DNA from 4 places in the Thioalkalivibrio sp. ALMg3 genome. Region 3 is predicted to be linked to each of the others. Evidence: predicted binding sites of a transcription regulator. Region 3 holds the regulator's gene; each other region holds the start of a gene.

Region 1 (6,037 bases), on a different contig from region 3:
GTCAATGATCGGCACGGTACCGCCACGCAGCGACGCCACCCCGCGCACCACGCTCATGGAGCCGGGAATCTGACGCAGCGGTGGCGACGGAATCACCTCGCGGACCTTGAAGACATTGATCCCGAAGGTCTGCGACCCGCCCAGATGGAACAGCAGCAGCTCCATGCGGTTCTGCCCCACCAACTGGGTTCGCTGATTCACATCGTCAATGAATTGACTCATCGTGCCGCTCTCCTTGCCCCGATTGCTCTAGGCACCGGACAGGCCTCAAAGGCCAAGTGTGCACCGCGCAACCCCGGCCTGTCATTTGCATTCGCGCGCATGCGCCTGCTGGCGCCGCCTCATGGTGATAACGGCCGCCCGCGACGGGCCTTGAATGCACGCGTGGCGCCGGATGATCAGTCATTGGCACGACATCTGCATGTTTTTGCGTACTGAAACCGCACGCGATTCGCTCGACAACGACGCAAGATCCGTCAAACCCGAGCCATTCGCGCACAGTCCGACGCCCGCACCGACCTGGCTGCGCAGGACAGGACCAAACAGGACCGCAACATGAACCAGCGCCGACCCATTTCAGAATTTTCTTCCGCTTCCAGGGAGACGCTGATCCGTTCGCTCGTTCGCGTTGGGGCCCTCTTCGTTCCGGAAAAAGGCGGCCGGTCCGGTGCCTCGCCAGCGAGCGCAATCGACTCGAGCGCAAACGTGCGAACCCTTCCGCGTCTCCTTGCCGGAGTCGCCCTCTTGTTCACCCTGGTGCTGCTGTCTACCAGCGTCCGGGCCGAAGTGCACCCGGTTGACGACATCCGCCACGCCGCCGAGCAGTTCCTGATTCAGGAACTGGGCGTTACCGATAGCGAGGAGGATGTTTCCATCGAGATTGGCCAGCTCGACAAGCGTCTGCGCCTCGTCCCCTGCACGGACGGCCTGGAAGCGCGTTTCCCACCCGGCGGGCGGCGTGACGGCAACACCGCTGTCCATATCCAGTGTGCCGGCCCGGTGACCTGGCAGTTATACGTGCCGGCAACCGTCGAACGGTACGCCGAAGTGCTGGTTGCGAACCGCACCCTGCCGCGCCAGCACACCCTCTCGGCGGGCGACCTGCGTTTCCAGCGAATCGAGACCTCGCGCCATGCCGGCAGTTATCATGAGGAAAAGAATGCCCTGATCGGCCAACAGACCCGCCGCAGCATCCGCCCGGGTCAGATCATCGGCACCCAGCACGTGAGCCCGCGCGAGATCATCAGTCGCGGCCAGCGGGTTACCATCCTGGCAGAGAACGGCTCCATCGCCATCCGCATGCAGGGCGAAGCGCTGGAGAACGGGACGCTCGGCGAGCGAATCCGCGTCAAGAACGCATCCTCCGGGCGCGTCGTCGAAGGCGAAATCCAGGCCTCCGGCCACATCCGGGTAGCGCTTTGAGGCCTCGCCACACCAGGCACGCCGATGATTTTCGAAGCGGACTGTGAAGCCCGTTACACTTTTCCGCCCCCGAGGCCTACAGTTTCAGCACCGCTGGCCGTAAACAATTGCAGCACAGTTACAACGACAGGAAGGCATCATGGATATCAAGGGCCTCAACACGAACAGCCTGCGCCCCGACAGCCAGAATCCCGGGGTAAAGGGTCGCGACGAGTCCGGCAACACGGCGAGCCGTGCCCCGGCCTCCGGTAACGCATCGGCGCCAAACAATGATTCGGTCACGCTCACCGGGGCCGCCCAGGCGATGAATGCCGCGGCCGGCGCGGGTGACACCGCACCCTTCGACGCCGCCCGCGTTGCCGAACTGCGCGAGGCGATCTCCAGCGGCAATTATCCGGTGGACAACCAGCAGCTGGCCGATCGCATGATCGACCTCGAAAGCCTGCTGCGCTAACCCGGTCTATCGCCCATGAATGCCGACGCGCACCACAAACTGCAACGCTCGCTCGAGACCTCAATCCGGCTGGCTCATCAGCTGGAAGAGAGCCTGCTACAGGAGACGCGCGCAGTCGAAGCGCGCCAACCCGATACGCTGCAGGACGTGGTGACCGGCAAGCAGACCCTGCTGCATGAGCTGGAAACCGAGACCCGCAACCAGCAAGGCCTGGTCGAGGCCGCCGGCGAGGCCTTCAGCCCCGAGGGCGTCGCGCGCCTGTTCTCGAAGATGGACGATGGCGTAGTACTGAACGACCTGTGGCAAGCCCTGCGCCAGTCCATCGAACGCTGCGACACTCTGAATCAGGGCAATGCGCGCCTGATCGACCGTGACCGCCAGCGCGTGGAACTCTCCATGCAGATCCTCCGCGGCGAGGAAACCGGCCCCGCGGCCACCTACGACCCGTATGGCCGCGCCCGCCCCGGAAGCCGCGGCGGACGCCAGATCACCCAGGCCTGAGAGCCCGGTCCTGGTGGAGGCTGGCTTTTCGCGGCATCCACCAGTACCTTGCGTCCTCACACTTTCCTAACACTTCGGACGCATGGACGACACCGACTATACCGTCGACAAGCCGGACCGGATTGCCGGCATCCTCAAGGACCTCGACCACAAGCTCACCGTCGTGAGCGTTCGCGTGGATACCGACGGCCCCCTGTACACCTCGGCCCTGGTCCGTCTGGACCCAGCCGCCAAGGAACTCTTTCTCGACGAGCTGACCCCGCCTCGGGCGCACCAGCAGGTTCAGGCCGGCATGGACTTGCGCGTATTCGCGGCGCTGCGCGGGGTCGCAGTGCGATTCGGCACGCACGTAACACGCATCGAGCAGGAGCAAAAAGGCGCGCTCTACGTCTGCACCTATCCGGAGACTTTGCACTACCTGCAACGCCGCGAAACGTTCCGCGTGCACATTCCGATGGCACAGCGCCCTCAGATCGAACTCCATGCGAAGGCCTGGAGGGATCCCGTGATCGGCGAGGTTGCCGACCTCTCTGCCCAGGGCATGTGCATCGAGCTGCCCACCACCCTCCTGGATGCGCTTGAGGAGCAGGCGAACCTGGCCTTCGAGAACCTCTTGCTCCCCGATGTCAGGGAACGCCTTTCCGGGAACCTGCGTCTGGCCAACCGTCGCCGCAGCACACGTGATGGCTTCGAGTTTGCGGGCTTCGAGATCGTCGGCATGACCCAGTGGATGGAACGCCAGACCAACATCGCCCTGCTCCATTACCAGCGCGAGGCACGCCGCCGCTCGATGGATTGAGCCTGAGCCCAGGCGACGCCGCAACCTGCAACCCCGAACACAAAAAAGGCCGCTTGAAGCGGCCTTTTTTGATCGTTCCTGTTTGGTCGGGACGGCAGGATTTGAACCTGCGACCCTCTGCACCCCATGCAGATGCGCTACCAGACTGCGCCACGCCCCGAAGCCGCGAACTATATCCGATTCCCCGCCTTCACGAAAGCATCGGCCACCCCATTGCTGCGAGATCCGTGCGGACCATTCGTGCCACGTACACCGAGAATGGCGCATTGATGCGACTCGCTGCGCTCGTCGCATCCTACAGAGCGGAAATTTCGAACTGGAGTTGGGTTCAGAAGGACACCGCAGGATGCGACGAGCGCAGCGAATCGCATCAATACGACGTCTGGGCGTCCCCTAGGGAGCCTCAGGCGCGCAGAACGCGCAGAACCGACTCGAGCTCGGAGATGGTGTCCTGGATGATCTGCTGGGCCTGCTGACGATCACCCTTGGCCTCATCGCCGGAGAGCTTCTGACGGGCACCATTGATGGTGTAGCCCTCTTCGTACAGCAATGCGCGAATCTGACGGATCAGGATCACGTCCTGACGCTGGTAGTAGCGGCGGTTGCCGCGCCGCTTGACCGGCTCCAGCATCGGGAATTCCTGCTCCCAGTACCGCAGCACATGCGGCTTGACCTGGCACAGCTCCGCGACTTCGCCGATGGTGAAGTAGCGCTTGCCCGGGATGGCGGGCAGTTCCTGGTGGTTACTCGCCTCCAGCATAGCTCTCTACCCGCTCGCGCAGTTTCTGTCCCGGCCGGAAGGTCACCACACGACGCGCGGAGACCGGAATCTCTTCGCCCGTCTTCGGATTGCGCCCTGGCCGCTGGTTCTTGTCGCGCAGGATGAAATTCCCGAACCCGGAAAGCTTCACGCCCTCGCCGGTCTCCAGCGACTGCCGCATCTCCTCGAAGAACATCTCGACGAATTCCTTGGCCTCGCGCTTGTTGAGACCCAGTTCCTCGTTTAGCGCGGCGGCGAGATCCGCCTTGGTTACAGCTGCCATCGGCTATTGTCTCAAGGTTGCGTTGAACCGGGCCTGGAGATGCTGCACCACCGCGTCGGTGACGCCAGCCACGTCCTGTTCGCCTAGGGTGCGATCAAAAGCCCGTAAAATCAAGCCCAAAGCCAGGCTTTTTTCGTCCGGATTCAAGCCTTTGCCCTGGTACACATCGAACAGGCGAACATCCTGAAGGATCTCCAGGCCAAGCCCGTCGATGGCCGCCAGCACATCGCCCGCCGCCACCGACTCGGCCACCACCAGCGCCAGATCCCGACGGATGGACGGGTACGGCGACAACGGCGAGAACTGCGCCACCGGGGCTTGCACCACGGCAGTCGCGTCCAGATCGAACAGGTAGACCGGCTCCACGTCGAAGCGCTCGCACAACGCCGGGTGCAGGCGCCCGACCCAGCCGATCGGCTGCCCGTCGACCAGTACCCGTGCGGATTGCCCGTCATGCAGCGCCGGATGACGGTCTGCGCGAAAGCCGAGCGCGCCGGCGACGCGTTCGCACAGGCCTTCCACGGTGCCCTTGGCGTCGAAGAAATCGACCTTCTTCGCCTCGCCTTCCCAGGCCTCCGGAGCCACCCTCCCACCGAGCAGGCCGGCCAGTCGCGGCTCCTGCCGCAGACCGGACGCATCCGGAACAAAGCGCAGGCCATGCTCGAACAGGCGCAGGTCCGATTGCTGGCGCGCCTGGTTGTAGGCGGCGGTGGTCACCAACCCAGGCCACAGTCCCGGGCGCATCACCGCCAGATCGGACGAAATGGGGTTCGCCAACGCCAGGGGTTCGACGTCCGGGTAGAACGCACTGGCGGCCTCGCGAGCGATAAAGCTGAAGCTGATCACCTCATGGAAGCCCTGGCGGGCAAGCCCGTTGCGCAGTGACCGCAGACCCGACTCCGGTGTCACCGGCGCAACCGGCTTCGGGAGTGTCTGCGGCAGGGCGTCATAGCCGTGCACCCGGGCCAGCTCTTCGATCAGATCCTCCTCGCGTTCGAGGTCGAATCGGGCCCGCGGCGCGCGTACCGACCAGCCGCTCTCGCTTGTCTCCATCCGGCAGTCCAGTGCCTCCAGGATCCGCTCGACCTCGGAAGCCTCTAGGGTCACCCCAAGCAGGCGCTGGACACGATCCGGGCGCAGGACGATCGCCTGTTCCGCATGGGAGGCCGGCGTCTCACCCACTTGCTCGACCGGGCCGCACTGTCCGCCGCAGAGCTCCAGCAGCAGCTGGGTCGCGCGTTCCATCGCCTGCGGGACCAGGGTCGGGTCGACACCCCGCTCGAAACGGTGGGAGGCATCGGTATGCAGCCCGTGGGCCCGCGCCCGACCGGCCAGGGCGCGCGGTGCGAAATGCGCACATTCGAGGATCACGCGGGTGGTGCTGGCATCGACCGCGCTGGCGGCGCCGCCCATCACTCCGGCCAGCGCCAGGGGGACGTCATCACCCGCAATGACCAGATCCTGCGGCGACAATTTCACCGTCTGGTCGCCTCCGAGCAGCGTCAGGGTTTCCCCCTGTTTGCCCTGGCGCACCTGGATCGGGGCGCCCGTGCGATCGGCATCAAAGGCATGCAGTGGCTGGCCCAGTTCCAGCATCACGTAATTGGTCACATCCACGATCGCGCTCAGCGGGCGCACCCCGGCACGGCGCAGGCGTTCGGTCATCCACAGCGGCGTCGCGGCCTTGGCGTCCAGGCCCTCCAGCACCCGGGCGGCATACAAGGGGCAGGCCTCCGGATTCTCGATGACGACGCTCACCCGGGCATCGTTGGCGACGTCCACGCCCGGCATCGCCGGGGCATGCAGCGGCCGGTCCAG
Region 2 (6,037 bases), on a different contig from region 3:
GCAGTCGACCATGCGCGAGAGTACGCGGGCGGTGTCTTCGATCGGTTCGCCGCGGCCCAGCTGGGTGTCGCGCGGGGACAGGAACAGGGCGTTGCCGCCCAGCTGCTGCATGCCCACCTCGAACGAGACCCGGGTCCGGGTGGAGGACTTCTCGAAGATCATGCCCAGGGTCTTGCCGCGCAGCAGGTCGTCGTGGTGTCCGCCCGACTTCAGCTGCTGCTTGAGCTCGATCGCCCGTTGCAGCAGGGCACGGGTTTCATCCCCGGAGAGATCGAGGAACGAGAGGTAATGGCGAGGGTTCATGCAGAGACCTCCTTGGGGACAGAGGATGACAGGAAGGCATCCACCAGGTCGGCTACGGTGGCGGCGATCTGTTCCACCTGGTCGTCGTCGATGATGAGCGGCGGCAGCAGGCGGATCACGCGGTCCGCCGTCACGTTCAGGATCAGGCCGCGTTCCAGGGCGGCCATCACCAGCTCACCCGCCGGGCGGTCCAGCTCGACGCCGATCATCAGGCCGCGGCCGCGCACGGCGACCACGCCCGGGTGGTCGCTCAGACGGTCGCGCAGGCGACCCAGCAGGAATTCGCCCTGGCGCGCGGCCTGTTCGCACAGGGCCTCGTCCTGCATGACGTCGAGCACGGCCAGCGCCGCCCGGCACACCAGCGGGTTGCCGCCGAAGGTGGTGCCATGCATGCCGGGACTGAACAGCTCGCGCGCCGCACCGGCGACCAGATTGGCGCCAATGGGGATGCCGTTGCCGAGACCCTTGGCCAGGCTGACCACGTCCGGCGTGATGCCCTCGTGCTGGAAGGCGAACCAGTATCCGGTGCGTCCGATGCCCGCCTGGATCTCGTCCAGCATCAGCAGCCAGTCCTTGCGGTCGGCCAGCTCGCGCAGGCGCCGCAGGTAGCCAGGGGGCGGGACATGGATCCCGCCTTCGCCGGTGACCGGCTCGACCAGGATGGCGACCACGTCGGGGTCTTCGGCCAGGGCCTCTACCGCATCGAAGTCGCCATGCGGGACATGCACGAAGCCCGAGACCAGCGGTTCGAACCCGGCACGCACCTTGGGGTTTCCGGTGGCGGACAGCGTGGCCAGGGTGCGGCCGTGGAAGCTGCCCTCCATCACCACGATCTTGGGCTCGGCGATGCCCCGGGCGCGGCCGTGCAGGCGGGCGAGCTTGATCGCCGCTTCGTTGGCCTCGGCTCCGGAGTTGCAGAAGAACGCGCGGTCCATGCCGGCCAGCTTGCACAGACGCCGGGCCAGCTGTTCCTGCAGCGGGATGCGGTACAGGTTGGAGGTATGCACCAGCGTGCTGGCCTGGTCGCAGATGGCCTGTGCCACCTTGGGGTGGGCATGTCCGAGACCGCACACGGCAATGCCGGACAGGGCATCCAGATAGCGCTTGCCGTCGGTGTCCCACAGCCAGGCGCCTTCGCCGCGTTCAAAGGCGACGGGCAGGCGCTTGTAGGTGTTCTGCAGGGCGTCGTTCATTGGGTTCTCCGAAACCAAAGAGCCGGCGGAGGACCGCCGGCTCGATGAAAGGCGCAGCCGCATCATGCGGCCAAAGGCGCCTAGTATATAAACCCTTTGGGGTTTACTTCATCTGCTGGGCAGCAAAGTCCCAGTTGACCACGGCCCAGAAGTTCTCGAGGTACTTCGGGCGCGCGTTGCGATAGTCGATGTAGTAGGCGTGCTCCCAGACATCGCAGGTCAGCAGCGGGGTCTTGCCGTCGCGCAGCGGGTTGGCGGCGTTGGAGGTGTTGACGATCTCCACCGAGCCATCACTGTTCTGCACCAGCCAGGTCCAGCCGGAACCGAAGTTGCCGACGGCGGATTCGTTGAACTTCTCCTTGAAGGCATCGAACGAACCGAAGGCGCTGTTGATCGCGTCCGCGAGCTTGCCGGAAGGTTCGCCGCCGGCGTTCGGGGCCATGCAGTTGAAGTAGAAGGTGTGGTTCCAGACCTGGGCGCCGTTGTTGAAGATGCCGCCGGCCGGGGCCTTCTTGATGATGTCTTCCAGCGAGGCATTTTCGAACTCGGAACCCGGCAATAGGCCGTTCAGCTTGGTCACGTAGGTCGCGTGGTGCTTGTCGTGATGGTATTCCAGCGTCTCGGCGGAGATGTGCGGCTCCAGCGCGTTCTTGGCGTAGGGCAGATCGGGCAGTTCGTAGGCCATGAAAGACTCCTTGTACGGTGTCGTGAGAAACTGAGGCGGCGGCGCACCCGAACCGGGAGCGACGCATAACGGGTCAACGATAGTCACGTTGCCCGGGCGATGCAATTTCCGATGACGCCGGTTGGTTTTCACTCCGGCGGATTTCCCACAAGACGAGGCGCATGGCGGATACCGACGAGACGGGGCAGGAAGGCGAAGCGGCGGTGGCGAAGGGCTCGACGGTGGACTGGCGCGCCCGGATCGGCCTGATGCTGGGCCCGGCGATCTTTGTGCTGTTCCTGCTGGTGCCGGCGCCGACGGGGTTCGATCCGGCGGCTTGGTGGGTGCTGGGGCTGACGCTGTTCATGGCGACCTGGTGGATCAGCGAGGCGTTGCCGCTGCCGGTCACGGCGCTGCTGCCGATCGCGATCCTCCCGGTCCTCGACATTACCTCGATGGAGAACGCGACCGCGCCCTACGCGAACCCGATCATCTTCCTGTTCATGGGTGGCTTTGCGATCGCCTTGGCGGTGCAACGCTGGGATTTGCACCGGCGCATGGCGCTCGCGATCGTGGCCCGTTCCGGGAATCGTCTGCACGCCCTGGTCGGGGCCTTCATGCTGGCCACGGCCGGGTTGTCCATGTGGGTCAGCAATACCGCGACCGCGGCGCTGATGCTGCCGATCGCACTGTCGGTGCTGGGCCTGATTGAACGTGGTGCATCGCCACAGGGTCCGGGGGCGAGTGCGGAGTCGCGGCGCCCGGCCCTGGCGTTGCTGCTGGGGATCGCCTTTGCCGCGAACATCGGGGGCATGGCGACCATTATCGGCTCGCCGCCGAACGCCCTGACCGCGGCCTATCTCGGGGATCGACACGGGGTGGAGATCGGGTTTCTGGAGTGGATGACCCTGGGACTTCCATTAGCGGCGATCCTCCTGGCCCTTGCGTGGTGGCTGCTGACGCGCTGGGTGTTCCCGGTGCACCGGGTCGAACTGAACGGCCTGCGCGCCCTGCTGGACGAGCAGCGCGCCACGGTCGGGCGCTGGTCGACCGCAGAGAAGCGGGTGGCGGCGGTGTTCGTGCTGGTCGCGCTCGCCTGGCTGACACGACCGCTGCTGGAGGGCTGGTTGCCCATCTCGCTGACCGATGCCGGCATTGCGATCCTGGGCGCCGGCTTGTTGTTCCTGATCCCCTCGGGTTCCATGGAGCAGCGCAGGTTGTTGGCCTGGGACAACACCCGCGAACTGCCCTGGGGCGTGCTGCTGCTGGTCGGAGGCGGCCTGAGCCTGGGGGCGGCCATCGAGTCCAGTGGTCTGGCGGAGCTGGCGGCCGATGCCCTGGTGATCGCGCAGACCTGGCCGCTGATCCTGATCATGGCCGGGGTGGTGTTGCTGACCATGACGCTGAGCCACGTAACCAGCAATACGGCCACGGCCGCGACGCTGCTACCCCTGGTCACCGCGTTTGCGCTGAGCATGGACGTGCCAGTATTGATGCTGGCGCTACCCGTCGCCTTTGCCGCTTCCGTGGCCTTCATGCTGCCAGTGGCGACCCCGCCGAATGCCATCGTGTTCGCCAGCAACCGCCTGCAGGTGCTGGACATGGTGCGGGGCGGGGCACTGCTTTCCGTGGTGGCGCTGGTGCTGATCAGCCTGGCGGTCTACGTCTTCGCCGAGGCCCTGCTGGTGTAGCCGCGGCGCGGATTCGTTCTGTGAGTGCCGTGTCCCCGACGTTCTTGTGGGGATGAAAAGCCTTCCATGCTCAAGTTCTAGGATTCGCCGCCGCTAGGGAGGACGAACGGCCCATTATTTTGCGAGCTGGCGCTGACCGGCAGACCGAAGGACGCACCGACATGTTCAACAATATTCGAATTGGCGTACGGCTCATGGTGGGCATCATCGGCGTGGTGGTCCTCGCCGTGGTGCTGACCCTGGTCGTGGTGATGAATGCCCTGGGTACGATGGCGGACAGGGCGGAGCAGCGGGAGTTGAACGACTTGGCTGGCCAGTTGCTGGATCGGCTGGACCAGGAGTCGGCGCGCGCGACCGCGATGGCGGAGACCGTGGCGCGCATCCCGGATGTGCAGGAGGCCATGGCCAATGGGGATCGCGATCGGTTGGCCGCACTGACCGTTCCGAGTTTCGAGTCCCTGAGCGCCGATTACGGCGTGCGCCAGTATCAGTTCCACACGCCGCCGGCGACCTCCTTCCTGCGCGTGCATCGCCCGGATCGTTATGGCGATGACCTGTCCGGTTTTCGCCAGACGGTCGTCGACACCAACGACCGCCGCGCCCCGATCTCGGGCCTGGAAGAGGGCGTGGCCGGCCTGGGTATCCGCGGCGTGGTCCCCATCGCTCACAACGGAGAGCACGTGGGTTCGGTGGAGTTCGGGCTGTCCTTCGGCGACCCCTTCTTCGAGCAGTTCACCGAGGAACTGGGTGCACCGGTCGCGCTCTACCTGCGCGATGAGGGGCGGTTCAACCGCTTTGGCGGGACCATCGAAGGCGAAGCGACTTTCAATGCGGCCGAGATGCGCGAAGTGCTCCAGGGCGAGCGCCTGGTGCGCAACGTAACTTACCAGGGCGAGCCGATGGCGGTGATCGCCCGGCCGGTGCGCGATTTCTCCGGCGATGCGGTGGGTGTGCTGGAACTGATGGTGGACCGCAGCGCCTACGTGACCATGACCCGCAACGCCACCGGCACGGTGGTCATGGTCGGCGTGATTGCGGTGGTTCTGGGCGCGCTGCTGGCCTGGTTCCTGACCCGCAGCATCGTGCGCCCGCTGTGCCAGACGGTGGAGCGTCTGGACGACATCGCCAGTGGCGAGGGTGACCTGACGCGTCAGTTGGAGGTGTCCGGCCGGAACGAGCTGGGCGATCTGGCGGTGGTGTTCAACCGCTTTGTCGAGAAGATTCGCGTGTTGATCCAGCAAGTGGCGGCGGGTTCCGATCAGGTCGCTGCCGCGTCCAACGAGCTGTCCGCGACCAGCGAGGAGACCAACGAGCAGGTGCGCCGCCAGAAGGCGGAGACCGACCAGGTCGCCACCGCGATGAACGAGATGACCGCCACCGTGCAGGAAGTCGCCCGCAATGCCGCGGATGCGGCGGCGGCCGCCCAGGCCACGGACCAGGACGCCGTGGCCGGTCAGCAGGTGGTGCAGAAGACGGTCACCGCGATCAACGGCCTGTCCAGGCAGGTCGACAATGCGGCCGAGGTCGTCACCCGCCTGTCGCAGGATGCCGAGCAGATCAACAAGGTCCTCGAGGTGATCGGCGATATTGCCGACCAGACCAACCTGCTGGCGCTGAATGCCGCGATCGAGGCGGCCCGCGCTGGCGAGCAGGGCCGCGGCTTCGCCGTGGTGGCCGACGAGGTGCGTACCCTGGCCAGCCGGACGCAGGATTCGACGCACGAGATCCAGCAGATGATCGAGCGGGTCCAGAGCGGTACGCGCGAGGCGGTGCAGGCGATGGAAGATGGGCGTTCCAAGGCCCACGAGAGTGTCGAGCAGGTGAACCTCGCCGGCGAATCGCTGAACGCGATTACCCAGTCGGTGACCCGCATCAGCGACATGAACACGCAGATCGCCAGCGCCGCCGAGGAGCAGTCCACCGTGGCCGAGGAGATCAACCGCAACGTGGCCAACATCACCGAGGTGCTTGACCAGACCGCGGCGGGCTCCGAGCAGATCCGCAATGCCTCGGAGGAGCTGTCCAAGCTCGCCTCCCAGCAGCAAGAGCGCGTGGGTCAGTTCAAGGTCTGATACACGACCCGATGGTGTCGAGCCCGCCTCTCTGTTCGGGGAGCGCGGGCTTTTTCATGCGTGTGGGGAAAAGGGCAGACGAAGAAGCCAGGTCAAGGGCGATCCTGATTAGCA
Region 3 (6,037 bases):
GACCCGCGTGACCAGCAGCCAGGACATGGGCCAGCAGGTGTACGGGCAGATGTTCTCCAACCCGCGGGTCCTGTACGTCGCCGGTGGCGTGATCGGCGCGCTGGGCGTCGTGCCGGGCATGCCGAACGCCGTGTTCCTGGGGCTGGCGGCGCTGATCTTTGGCTGGGCCTACCTGCTCAAGCGCCGGAGCCGCGAGGCCGAGGTGGAAGTGGAGCGCATCCCGCAGGAGGACGAAGGCGGGGCTCGTTCGGAGGATCGCGACCTGACCTGGGAAGATGTCCCGCCGGTGGACTTGGTCTCCCTCGAGGTCGGCTACCGCTTGATCCCCTTGGTGGACCGCACCCAGGACGGCCAGCTGATGGGCCGGATCAAGGGCGTGCGCCGCAAGCTGTCGCAGGAGCTCGGCTTCCTGCTGCAGCCGGTGCATATCCGCGACAACCTGGAATTGAGCCCGAACGCCTACCGGATCAGCCTGCTGGGCGTCACTGTGGCGGAGGCCGAGGTGTTTCCCGATCGCGAACTGGCGATCAATCCGGGCGAGGTCTTCGGCACCGTCCCGGGTACCCCGACCAAGGACCCGACCTTCAACCTGGATGCCCTGTGGATCGACCCGTCGGATCGCGACCAGGCCCAGGGCGCCGGCTATACCGTAGTCGACTGTTCCACGGTGATTGCGACGCATTTGTCGCAGGTGTTCCGAGAGAACGCCCACCGCTTGATCGGGCACGAGGAGGCACAGCACCTGCTGGATCAGCTGGCGCGGCATTCGCCGAAGCTGGTGGAGAACCTCGTGCCCAAGACGCTGTCGCTTTCGATCGTGCTGAAGGTGTTGCAGAACCTGCTGGCCGAGCAGGTCTCGATCCGCGACCTGCGCACGATCGCCGAAACCCTGGCAGACGACGGGGTGAAGAGTCAGGATCCCGGCACTTTGACCGCAGCGGTGCGCGTCGCGCTGGCGCGCTCCATCGTCCAGGACCTTGTGGGACCGGAGGATGAGCTGCCACTGATTGCCCTGGACCCATCGCTGGAACAGCTCTTGCATAAGTCCCTGCAGGGCAGCTCGGGTGGCACGGTTGGACTGGAGCCCGGGCTGGCGGAACGGTTGCAGCGTTCGGTTGCGGACGCGGCGCGCCGCCAGGAGACAGCCGGTCAAGCGGCGATCCTGGTGGTGGCACCGGAGATCCGTTCCTGGATTGCCGGCTGGTTGCGCGGCGCGGTTCGCAGCCTGACCGTCCTGGCGTTTACCGAGATCCCCGACAACCGGCGGATTCGGGTAGTGGCCACGGTCGGTCAGGAAGAAACGGCGAAGCAGTCCGCATGAGACATAGGGGTTCCGCCGCGCGAGCGGCGCAGGAGATCAAAGCATGAATGTCAGACGATATCGGGCCCGGGACATGCGCGACGCCATGCGTCAGGTGCGCGAACAACAGGGAGAGGATGCCGTGATCCTCTCCAGTCGCCGGGTGGATGGCTGGTTGGAGGTGGTCGCCGCCCTGGAGGATGGCGAGTCCTCGGAGCCGGTGCGCGAGCCGGAGGCTGCAAAGCCGGCCCGCGAGGCGCGTACTGCCGACCGCGCCCCGAATTCGGCGGCCCCTTCCTGGCCGGCCGATCCCGAGCTCACCGCGATGCGCCAGGAGTTGCGTGACCTGCGCAGCCTGATGACGCGTCAGTATGCGGAGAGTGACGAGGCTCGCTGGGCGGCCCGTCATCCGCTGGCGGCAGAATGCAAGGTCCGCCTGATCGACCGCGGCTTTAGTGAATCGCTGGCGCGCAGCCTGGCGGGCAGCATCCTCGATGACAGCTCCCCCGAGCAGGCTTGGGAGCGTCTCCGCGCGCGGCTTTCGGGCGCGATTGCCACGCATCGCCCGGCGATCCTGGACGAGGGTGGGCTGCTGGCGATGGTGGGTCCGACCGGTGTCGGCAAGACCACCACGCTGGCACGGATCGCGTTGCGCCAGATCCGTCGGATGGGACCGGATTCGGTTACGCTGGTGACCCTCGATAGCCAGCGCATCGGTGCAACACGGCAGTTGCAAGCCTTCGCCCAGATGGCGGGGATCTCGGTGCGCGTGTTGCAGAATGCGCGCGAACTGCGCGATCTGGCGCGGCGCGTGGACGATGGCCACCTGATCCTGGTGGATACTGCTGGGCAGGCGCCGCGCACGGTGGAGGAGGAGTCGCTGTTCGCGCATCTGCCGCCGGATATCCGCGCCGAGAGCTGGTTGGTCGTGTCGGCCACGACCCAGGGCAGTACGTTGCGGCGGGTGCTGGACGCGTTTCGCAAGGCGGATCCCTCGGCGCTGGTGCTGACCAAGCTGGACGAGGCAGAACAGCTGGGCGAGGTCCTGTCGGTCCTGCTGGATCAGCACCTGGGACTTGGGTTCGTGAGCGATGGCCAGCGCATCGCCGAGGATTTTCACCGGGTTGATACGGGGTATCTGACCCGCCTGGCGCTGGACGACGACGCGGAGGGCGCGCGGGCGGGTGGCAATGCCCGTGAGACCTGGGCTGCCGAACGGCTGGCCGAAATGGAACCGCCGCGACGCTCGCGCGCGCCGCTGCGCCCGGCGCAGGGGACCGAGCCGGCAACACTGGAACTGATTCAGCCGGTTGGAAAGGGGCGTTATGCCACGCACTAACAAGCCGTTGAAGGTCATTGCGGTCGCGTCGGGCAAGGGCGGGGTCGGGAAGACCAACGTGTCGGTCAATCTGGCGGTCGGCCTGGCCCGGTTGGGCCGCGAGGTGATGCTGTTCGATGCGGATCTGGGCCTGGCCAACGTGGACCTGTTGCTCGGGATGCGCCCGGAGCGCACCCTGCATGATCTGGTGACCGGCGCGGTGGACAGCCTGGACGATGTCCTGGTCCAGGGGCCGGACGGGGTGAAGGTGGTCCCGTCGGCCTCCGGTATCGCGGCGATGGCGAACCTCACGCCGGCGGAGCACGCAGGGCTGATCCATGCCTTCAGCGCCTACCGCAGGCCGCTGGATGTCCTGATCGTGGACACCGCCGCAGGCCTGCAGGAGTCGGTGACTTCGTTCTGCCGGGCGGTACAGGAGACCCTGGTGGTGGTCTGCGACGAGCCGGCTTCGATTACCGATGCCTATGCCTTGATCAAGGTGCTGCACCGTGACCACGGCCTGCGGCGTTTCCGCATGGTCACGAACATGGTCAGCGGACGCGAGGGGGCGGAGCGGCTGATGCAGAAACTCAATACCGTCTGCGGCAAGTACCTGCCGGAGGTGGTCCTGGACCTGGCCGGCTATATCCCCATGGACGAACATCTGCGCAAGGCCGTGCAGAAAAGGGCGCCGGTGGTTCAGCAGTATCCCGGCAGTCCGGCTGGCAAGGCGTTTGCCGACCTGGCACACACGGTGGATCGCTGGCCAGTCGGTGGGGGTGACCACGGGGGCGTCGGGTTCTTCGTGGAACGAATGCTGCAGAGCGCATGATGACGACGCGTAATCGCCTTTCCGGCTACCAGGCGACGTCCACCGCGACCGGTGGACACGAGAAGCTGATTGCCGATCACGTTGAACTGGTGCATCGCATTGCGCACCACCTGATGGCCCGTCTACCGGCCTCGGTCCAGGTCGATGACCTGATCCAGGCCGGCATGATCGGTCTGCTGGAGGCGGCGCGGCAGTTCGAGGGCGGGCAGGGGGCGACCTTTGCCACCTACGCCGGAATCCGCATCCGCGGCGCGATGATCGACGAGTTGCGTCGCAGTGACTGGACGCCACGTTCGGTGCATCGCAACAGCCGGCGTATTGCCGCCGCGATCCAGAGTGTCGAGGCCCGCGAGGGGCGTGCGGCGCGTGGGAGCGAGGTGGCGGCCGAGCTGGACGTGCCTATCGATGACTATTACGACATGCTCAAGGACCACGCCGGGGCCCATCTGTTTGCACTGGACGATCTGGGTGGCGGGGATGACGGGGCCGATCGCGTGATCGAGGGGCAGGAAGTCTCGCCGTCGCGTAGCCTTGAGGCTGGCGAGTTTCGCGAGGAGTTGGCCGAGGCCCTTGGGGATCTGCCTGAACGCGAACGCCTGGTGCTTTCGCTGTATTACACCGAAGAACTGAATCTGCGCGAGATCGGGGCTGTTCTGGGCGTGACCGAGTCGCGCGTGAGCCAGATTCGCAGCCAGGCGGTCATTCGGCTGCGCGCGCGCATGGGGTCGTGGCTCGAAGACGGCGCGGCTTTGCAGTTATTCTAAAACTCACCTTACGAATCCCGGAGTGACGTGTGGACAAGGGAATGAAAATTCTCATCGTGGACGATTTTTCCACGATGCGGCGCATTATCAAGAACCTCTTGCGCGATCTTGGCTTCAATAATACGCAGGAAGCCGACGACGGCAGCACCGCGCTGCCGATGCTGCAAAATGGTGATTTCGACTTCCTGATTACCGACTGGAACATGCCCAACATGCCGGGCATCGACCTGCTGAAGGCCGTCCGGGCGGATGCCAACCTGAAGTCGATGCCGGTGCTGATGGTGACGGCCGAGGCCAAGCGCGACCAGATCGTGGAGGCCGCGGAGGCGGGTGTGAACGGTTATGTGGTCAAGCCGTTTACCGCCGAAACGCTGAAGGAAAAGATCGACAAGATCTTCGAACGTATTGAAGCACAGGGCTAAGGATCGCCCGGTGGTGAATACGGACGACGTCCGTCTCGCTTGCGCGGGTGGGCGTGACCCGGCTCCTTCGGCGCCGTACCAGCAAGAGGCTCCTCATGACTGAACAGGAACACCCCCCACGCGACGGCCAGCTCGAGCTGGCCCGACAACTGGTGCAGACGCTCGAGGCGGGCGACGACGCGGCGGCGCGCGCGCTGGTGCAGGATCTTGCGCGTCCTTACGACCGCGAGCTCTTCGATGAACTGGGCAAGCTGACGCGCGACCTTCACGAGGCCTTGCAGAGTTTCCGTGGGGACTCGCGTCTGGTGGAGCTGACGCAGGCGGAGATCCCGGATGCGAAGGAACGCCTGAACTACGTGGTCACCATGACCGAGCAGGCCGCGCACGCCACGATGGGCGCCATCGAGTCGAGCCTGCCGATCGCCGAGTCGTTCAGCCAGCAGGCGGCCGACTTGACCGCCAAATGGACGCGGTTTCGCAACCGGCAGCTCTCGGTGGACGAATTCCGCGATTTCGCGCGTGAGCTGGACAGCTTCTTCGGGCAGGCGGGCGAGGACGCCGAGGAGTTGCGGCGGCTGCTCTCCGAGGTGCTGATGGCACAAAGTTATCAGGACATTACCGGCCAGGTGATTCGCCGGGTGATCCAGTTGGTGACTGACCTCGAAGAGAACCTCGTTACCCTGATTCGGCTCTCCAGCGGGCGCATGGAGCAGGTCGAAGCGGCCGAGGCGTCCCTGGATCGTGGCGAAGAAGACCGCGAGGCGGACCGCAAGGGTCACGGCCCCAGTGTGCCCAAGACTCAAGATTCCAGCGCAGATGTCGTTCAAGGACAGGACGAGGTGGACGATCTGCTATCAAGCCTGGGCTTCTAGCAGTGCCCCCCATACGACTGGCGCCACGGGACCGGAGAGACTGAATGGCCATCGACCCCAATGACGAGATCCTTCAGGACTTCCTGATCGAGGCCGGGGAACTGCTGGAGGGGCTCAACGAGCAACTCATCGACCTGGAACAGAACCCGGACGACCGGGATCTGTTGAATGCGGTCTTTCGAAGCTTCCACACCATCAAGGGGGGCGCCGGGTTCTTGAGCCTGGATGCGCTGGTGACGGTGTGTCATCACGCCGAGGACGTCTTCAATCTGCTGCGCAACGGCGAACGCCGTGCCGATAGCCATCTGATGGACACCATGCTCCGCGTGCTGGACTCCCTGAACGTCATGTTCGGGGATCTGCGTTCCGGAGTGGACCCGACCCCCGCCGATGCCGCGGTGGTCGAGGACCTGCGGCGCATGGCAAAAAACGAAGATGTCGCCGGAGATACCGCCGGGGCGCCGCCCGCGCCTGAACCGGAGCCCGTCCCCGAGCCACAGGCCTCGGCCCCCGGCGACGCCATGGTGGG
Region 4 (6,037 bases), on a different contig from region 3:
ATCGCTCGCCATGCGCAGGAAGGCCGGGCGCACCAGGTTGCGGCGCTGCGCGAACAGGGTGTTCAGATCGGAGCCGGCATACTCGACGCCCGCGGGCTGGCGTGAATAGCCGAAGGACATGTCCGTATCCTGGGTGGGGACGTCGAGTTCCGTGAACAGGCGGGTGAGCAGGGGGTAGTTGCGCTCGTTGTAGACCACGAAGCCGGTATCGATGGCCGTGTGGCCCTGCGGGTCGGGTACCTCCACCGTATGGGCATGGCCGCCGAGCTCCGGTTCCGATTCGAACAGTTGGACCTGGTGCCGGGTCTGCAGAATCCAGGCGGCGGACAGGCCGGCGATGCCTCCGCCGATGACGGCGATGCGCGAGCGTTGCATGGTGGTGGATCTCCGGGCCGCAGGGCGATGTACATCTTATACAATAACTGTACAATCTTTGTAAATGGTGGCGGTAAAAAGTTCCCCGGCCTCCAATAGGAGGGCGGTATACCGCGAAACAGGTGCAGCGGGAGACGCGGATCGTGAACACAGACAACCAGGCGCAAGCGGGCGCCCCCGAGTGGCCGGCAGAGGTGCGCGATGCACTGACGACCCACGAGATCGTGGGCATCACCTCCGGGCTGTCGGATTTCCGGGATGCCGAGGCGCTTCTGAAGGCGACGGCCCCGGGGCGCTGGCAGCGGCTGGAGTGGGGCATGGGTTCGGCCCATAACCGCGAGCAATTCCATGCGTTGCAACAGGCCACCGGCGCCGCGATGCTGCCGCTGTTTGTGACGCGCGAAGGGGTGATCGGCGGCCTCCCTGAACTGCGCGAGTACCTGGGCCACCGGGCCCTGCAGGCGCGCGGGGAGGGTGCGCGACCGGATACCCCGGCACCGGCATTGCAGGTGCTCGGGTACGCCGGGCTGCTACCCTTCGCGTTCTTCGGCATCGGGGCCTGGATGGCCCAGCCCGAATGGCAGGTTTTCGCGCTGGAGGCCCTGGCGCTCTATGGTGCGGTGATCCTGTCGTTCCTGGGGGCGGTCCACTGGGGAATCTATCTGGCGGATCGGCAGCACCGGGTGGATCCGCTTTCGGCGCCGGTGTGGGCGGTGGTGCCGTCCGTCCTGGCCTGGCTGGCGGTGCTGCAGCCGCTGCCGCAGGCCTTGATGACGCTGGCCGTGCTGTTTCTTGGGGTGTGGTGGGTGGACCGGCTGAGCCTGCAGCGGCGGGCATTGCCCCGTGGCTATCTCGGTCTGCGCCTGGTGCTGACCGTGGGCGCGATGCTGGCCCTGGCCTCCGGCCTCGCGGTCACCATCGCGGCCTGAGCAGGAAAGAGGAAGAACGCGAGAATGAACGAGAACAAGGAACCATCGATGAACGCAGATGCCCGCATGGCCGACGAGCCGACGGCCACCCCTGCCTCGGGCCAGCCGCTGGCCGCCCCGGAACAACTCGCCGAGCACTACCGCGAGATTCTCGCCGGGCTCGGCGAGAATCCGCAACGCGAGGGCCTGCGGGACACGCCGATGCGCGCGGCCAAGGCCATGCAGTATCTGACGCGTGGCTACCAGCAGGACCTGGACACCATCGTGAATGATGCGCTGTTCTCGTCCGATAACGACGAGATGGTCCTGCTGCGCGATATCGAGCTGTACTCCCTGTGCGAGCATCACCTGCTGCCGATTATCGGCAAGGTGCATGTCGCCTACCTGCCGGATGGCAAGGTGATCGGCCTGTCGAAGATTGCCCGCATCGTGGACATGTTCGCCGCGCGGCTGCAGATCCAGGAGAGCCTGACCCGCGAGATTGCCGAGGCGCTGATGCAGGTGACGGGGGCCAAGGGGGTTGGCGTGGTGGTGGATGCCAAGCACATGTGCATGACCATGCGCGGGGTGGAGAAGCAGCACTCCTCGATGGCGACCTCGGTGATGCTGGGCGCCTTCCGCGAGGACGGGCGCACCCGGCGCGAATTCCTCAATCTGATCGGCCGTACCGGCAACTGAGGGAGACGCTGTGCTGGCGCGAACGCGTCAGCCTGTACCGGTCGGAGCGGCCACGCAAAAAAATGGCCCGGCGAAGACGCCGGGCCAAAGATCATTCGGACACCCGTGTGATGGAGGGTTTGCGTCCGAACGGCGGATCACCGGCTGCCGTTGCCACGAGCCGATGATTTCCGCAACTTGTATAAGTGGACAGGGACTGTGGAAACAGGTTCCTGCCACCCGCCGAAAGAATGTGGCATGCGTCACATTTCTCCCCCCCCCCCCTGGCACCCACGGAGTCGCGATGCGCGGTCTTGAACAGATCCCCTGGCTGTATGACGGCCTGATGGCCGGTGCCGATCGTCTGGGGCTGCGCCGCTGGCGACGGCGCCTGGTCGAGGGCGCCGAAGGCCGGGTGCTGGAGGTCGGCTGCGGGACCGGGCGCGATCTGCCGCTGTACGCGGATCCGACGCAAGTGATCGGCATGGATCCGGACCTGGCCGCGCTGCGGTGGGCGCGACGCCGTGCGCCGACGGTCCCGCTGGTGGTGGCGAAGGCCGAGGCGCTGCCATTTGCGGATGGGGTGTTCGATAGCGTGGTCTCCGGTCTGGTTTTCTGCAGCGTCCAGGACCCGCCGCGGGCCCTGGGCGAGGTGCGCCGGGTGCTGGCGGACGGCGGCGCGCTGCGCATGCTGGAGCATGTGCGCCACACCCGCCCGCTGCTGGGACGGGCGCAGGACCGGGTGCAGCCGGCCTGGACCTGCGTCACCGGCGGTTGCCATCCGAATCGCGACACCGAGGCTGCGGTGGAACAGGCCGGGTTCTGCATTGAACCCGAGGATCGCGTGGCCCGTGGCGTGATGCGGCGCTTTGCCGCGCGGGTCTGCCGAGCGCCCGAAGGTCCTGCCGGACGCAACGCAGGGAATTGAAGGTCAAGAGCCTTGTTCGCCACGAAGTGCACGAAGGCTCGAAGAAGGCTAAGGGCGGCTTGCACCACAGCGGACCTAGAGGGCACGGAGCAGGGAAGGGAGTTCCGGTGCTGATCGCCGTTCATGGGGTTGTGCGTTGAGCATTCTCCCGCGTGCGAAAAAATCGTGCATGGAGGCTCAAGTCTTGCGGGATGCGGCCGTCACCGGGGGCAGGTCCGTCGTCCTGAGCGCAGGAGGGCCTGTACATTCAGAGTTCGGGAGTACCAGGATGGACGCAAGCGCGATTGCCGCAATGGCCACCCAGCAAAGCCAGCAGCAGCTGGCCATGCAGAAAGATGTGGCCCTGCAGAAGAAGGCGATGGAGTCGCAGGAGATGGCCGCTCAGTCGATGCTGGAGGCACTGCCCGACATTGGCGAGATGCAGGCCGCCACACAGGGTCTGCCGGCAAACGTGGGCACCAACATCAACACGACCGCCTGACGCCCCCCAGTCCTTTCGCCCTGCAAGGCCCCGGCGCGTTACTGCCCGGGGCCTTTTCGTTTTGCCATCGAATCGCACTCGGGAGCGATCTCGACCCGCGTCGTCCCGGAAACCGCGAAGCGGTGATCCGGGATCTCGCGGGGGTGCGCGGCGGCGTGGGTGTCATGGGCTGGAGATCCCGGCTCTGCGCTACGGCCGGGATGACGCGGAAGTGTTCTAGTCCCGGGTGTCGGATCCGCTGCGTCCGGATGCCCCCGTACCCCGCGATCACGCGGTCTTCCATCCAGAGCCGTCGCGCCCTGCGCGGCAGGCCGGGAGCCTGCCATGCACCGTGCCTTGGGTGCCCTCTGTGGTTACACGCCCCGGTGTTTCCTTCGTCTTTTTGAGTGCTTCGTGGTGAACCCATTCAGGCGGCCGTCCGTTACTGCCGCTGCGCCTCGAACTCGATCATCAGTTCGACCTCGTCGCCAACGATGTCGCGGGTCAGGCCGTAGGTCATGCCGAAATCGGAACGATCGAAGCTGCCACGCATCGACGCCCCCAGCACGTACGGGCGGCCGAACAGGCCACCCAGCGGGAACGGGTAGCGCCCGACCTTGTTGATGGTCACGTCGAGATGGATGGTGCGGGTCTCGCCCAGCAGCTCCAGGCCGCCGCTCAGGCGCCCGGTGTTGTCGCCGGTGGGCTGGTAGCGCGTGGCGGTGAAGCGCATCTCCGGGTACGCCTCGACGTGCAGGAAGTCCTCGTTGCGCAGGTGGTCGTCGCGCTCGGCGTGGTTGGTGAACACGCTGTCCGTTTGCACGACGAAGAAGCCGCCCTCCAGCTCGCCCGAGTCCGGGTCGAAGGTGAACTCGCCCTCGGCCTCCAGGAACATGCCCATGACCTTGGCGTAGCCGGCGTGATCGACCAGGAAACCGACTGCGAAGTGGTCGGGGTCGATGACCCAGCGGTCGGCATCGGCCAGGGCGGCAGCGGGCAGGGCGAAGGTCGCGGTCAGCAGGCAGGTCAGGAGCGCGGAGCGCAGGCGGCTGGAAAAGCGGTGGTTGCGGGCGTCAGTCATGACACACCTCCGGTCGGTGGCGGTAGAGCCAGTGGATATCCACGGCAAAGGACAGGCCGAGGGCCAGTAGCCCGGCCAGGGCGATGGTGATGGCGGCAATGGCGGGCAGGCCGGGGATCAGCACCAGAAGCAGCACCACGGTCTGCAGCACGCAGACGGTCTGGCGGCGGCGGCTGGGTGGCAGCGCCCCGGCCAGCCAGGGCCAGGGGCGGGCGGCCAGCACGAAGGCATAGCGCATCAGCCCGATCAGGATCACCCAGGGGCCGACTGCGGTCATCTGCCAGGCGAGCACGGACAAAGCCAGGATCATCGCTGCGTCCAGTTCCATGTCGAAGCGGGCCCCGAATGCGGTGGCGCTGTCGGTTCGCCGCGCGACGGCCCCGTCGAGCCCGTCCAGCAGCAGGGCCAGGCCCGCCAGCGCAATCACCCAGAGGGCCAGCAATGGGTCACCCGTGGCAGGGGGGACGAATACCAGGGCCCCCAGGGGTGCGGTCAGGGCGGCGCGCAGGAGCGTGACCCGGTTGGCCGGGCCGGGGCCACGCCCGTCCCGGGCCAGTCCGTCCGGGGGGGTGGTGGTGGCGAGCAGGGCGCCGAGCACGAACCAGAGCACGACAAAGCCGAGGATTGCGTGCGGTCCCAGTTCGGCGTGCAGCATCAGCGCCGCCGTGACGACCAGGCCCAGCAGGCCGGCGACGAGCCCGTCGGCCGCCCAGACGCGGAGACCGGTCCGTATCCGTGCCGCGGAGCGACGTTTGGCGGTGGATGATTCCATGGGGGGGATTGTAGCCCTCCGTGGGAGGTCTCCGGGGCCTTGCCTTGCGACCACGCCGCGCGCCGGGAGTTGCCGCTTGGAATGCGCTTCGCCCACACTGCGCGGATGATGACGCCGCCTTGCATGCCGACCTTGCAGTGCCTCCGGTGAACACGCCGGCTCCCGAACAGGCCTTCTGGGTCGTCCGTCCCGGCACGGGCGAACTGCGTCCGGAGGCACTGGCGGAGCCGGTGTCGGGGGAGGTGCGGGTGCGCACGCAGTTTTCCGCGATCAGTCGCGGGACCGAGGCGCTGGTCTTTCATGGCCGGGTCCCCGCGAGCCAGCATCAGGCGATGCGCGCGCCGTTCCAGGCGGGCGAGTTCCCCGGGCCGGTCAAGTACGGATACATCAGCGTCGGAACGGTCGAGGCGGGGGGCGAAGGGGGTGTGCCGCTGGGGCAGCGGGTGTTCTGTCTGTATCCGCACCAGAGCGCCTACGTCGTTCCCGCGGCCGCGGTGGTCCCGATCCCGGATGCGGTGCCCGCGGAGCGCGCGGTGCTGGCGGCCAACATGGAGACGGCGATCAACGCGGTCTGGGATGCGCACTCCGGTCCGGGGGATCGCATCGCCGTAATCGGGGCGGGGGTGGTCGGGCTGCTGGTGGCCTGGCTGCTGCGGGCGATCCCCGGCACCGAGGTGACGTTGATTGACCCCAACCCCCAGCGCGAGGCTGTGGCGGCCCGGCTGGGGTTGAGCCATTGCACCCCGGACGCGGCGCAAGCGAATCCGGACCTCCAGGGCCTGGACGGGGTCGTGCATGCCAGCGGCAACCCGGCCGGGCTGGAGCAGGCGCTGGC

Evidence for each region. The regulator FliA, encoded in region 3, starts transcription of late flagellar genes. The targets are predictions, from matches to a motif close to GCTAAAGTTNNNNNNNNNNCNGCCGATA.
Region 1: a site for FliA is predicted at 1,498-1,525, ahead of flgM (flagellar biosynthesis anti-sigma factor FlgM). Genes of this name have one in related genera too.
Region 2: a site for FliA is predicted at 3,920-3,947, ahead of F622_RS0108885 (methyl-accepting chemotaxis protein). Genes of this name have one in related genera too.
Region 4: a site for FliA is predicted at 3,065-3,092, ahead of F622_RS0101815 (putative motility protein). Genes of this name have one in related genera too.

What each region holds. Positions count from the first base shown of each region.
Region 1 is NZ_KB906226.1:66,338-72,374, forward strand. It holds gene F622_RS0109185 (chemotaxis protein CheV) at 1-222, opposite strand, end outside; gene flgA (flagellar basal body P-ring formation chaperone FlgA) at 745-1,422, shown strand; gene flgM (flagellar biosynthesis anti-sigma factor FlgM) at 1,562-1,876, shown strand; gene F622_RS0109200 (flagella synthesis protein FlgN) at 1,892-2,377, shown strand; gene F622_RS0109205 (flagellar brake protein) at 2,460-3,176, shown strand; tRNA gene F622_RS0109210 (tRNA-Pro) at 3,260-3,336, opposite strand; gene F622_RS0109215 (MerR family transcriptional regulator) at 3,580-3,936, opposite strand; gene F622_RS0109220 (integration host factor subunit alpha) at 3,920-4,219, opposite strand; gene pheT (phenylalanine--tRNA ligase subunit beta) at 4,223-6,037, opposite strand, start outside.
Region 2 is NZ_KB906225.1:133,804-139,840, forward strand. It holds gene argF (ornithine carbamoyltransferase) at 1-303, opposite strand, end outside; gene F622_RS0108870 (acetylornithine transaminase) at 300-1,496, opposite strand; gene F622_RS0108875 (superoxide dismutase) at 1,600-2,181, opposite strand; gene F622_RS0108880 (DASS family sodium-coupled anion symporter) at 2,343-3,851, shown strand; gene F622_RS0108885 (methyl-accepting chemotaxis protein) at 4,013-5,923, shown strand.
Region 3 is NZ_KB906220.1:105,883-111,919, forward strand. It holds gene flhA (flagellar biosynthesis protein FlhA) at 1-1,321, shown strand, start outside; partial or broken gene flhF (flagellar biosynthesis protein FlhF) at 1,365-2,457, shown strand; gene F622_RS0102650 (MinD/ParA family protein) at 2,626-3,450, shown strand; gene F622_RS0102655 (RNA polymerase sigma factor FliA) at 3,447-4,214, shown strand; gene cheY (chemotaxis response regulator CheY) at 4,256-4,636, shown strand; gene F622_RS0102665 (protein phosphatase CheZ) at 4,732-5,508, shown strand; gene F622_RS0102670 (chemotaxis protein CheA) at 5,553-6,037, shown strand, end outside.
Region 4 is NZ_KB906219.1:368,410-374,446, forward strand. It holds gene F622_RS0101795 (NAD(P)/FAD-dependent oxidoreductase) at 1-375, opposite strand, end outside; gene F622_RS0101800 (DUF3429 family protein) at 498-1,304, shown strand; gene folE (GTP cyclohydrolase I FolE) at 1,329-1,982, shown strand; gene F622_RS0101810 (class I SAM-dependent methyltransferase) at 2,266-2,889, shown strand; gene F622_RS0101815 (putative motility protein) at 3,158-3,370, shown strand; gene F622_RS0101820 (YceI family protein) at 3,792-4,430, opposite strand; gene F622_RS0101825 (CDP-alcohol phosphatidyltransferase family protein) at 4,423-5,202, opposite strand; gene F622_RS0101830 (zinc-binding alcohol dehydrogenase) at 5,340-6,037, shown strand, end outside.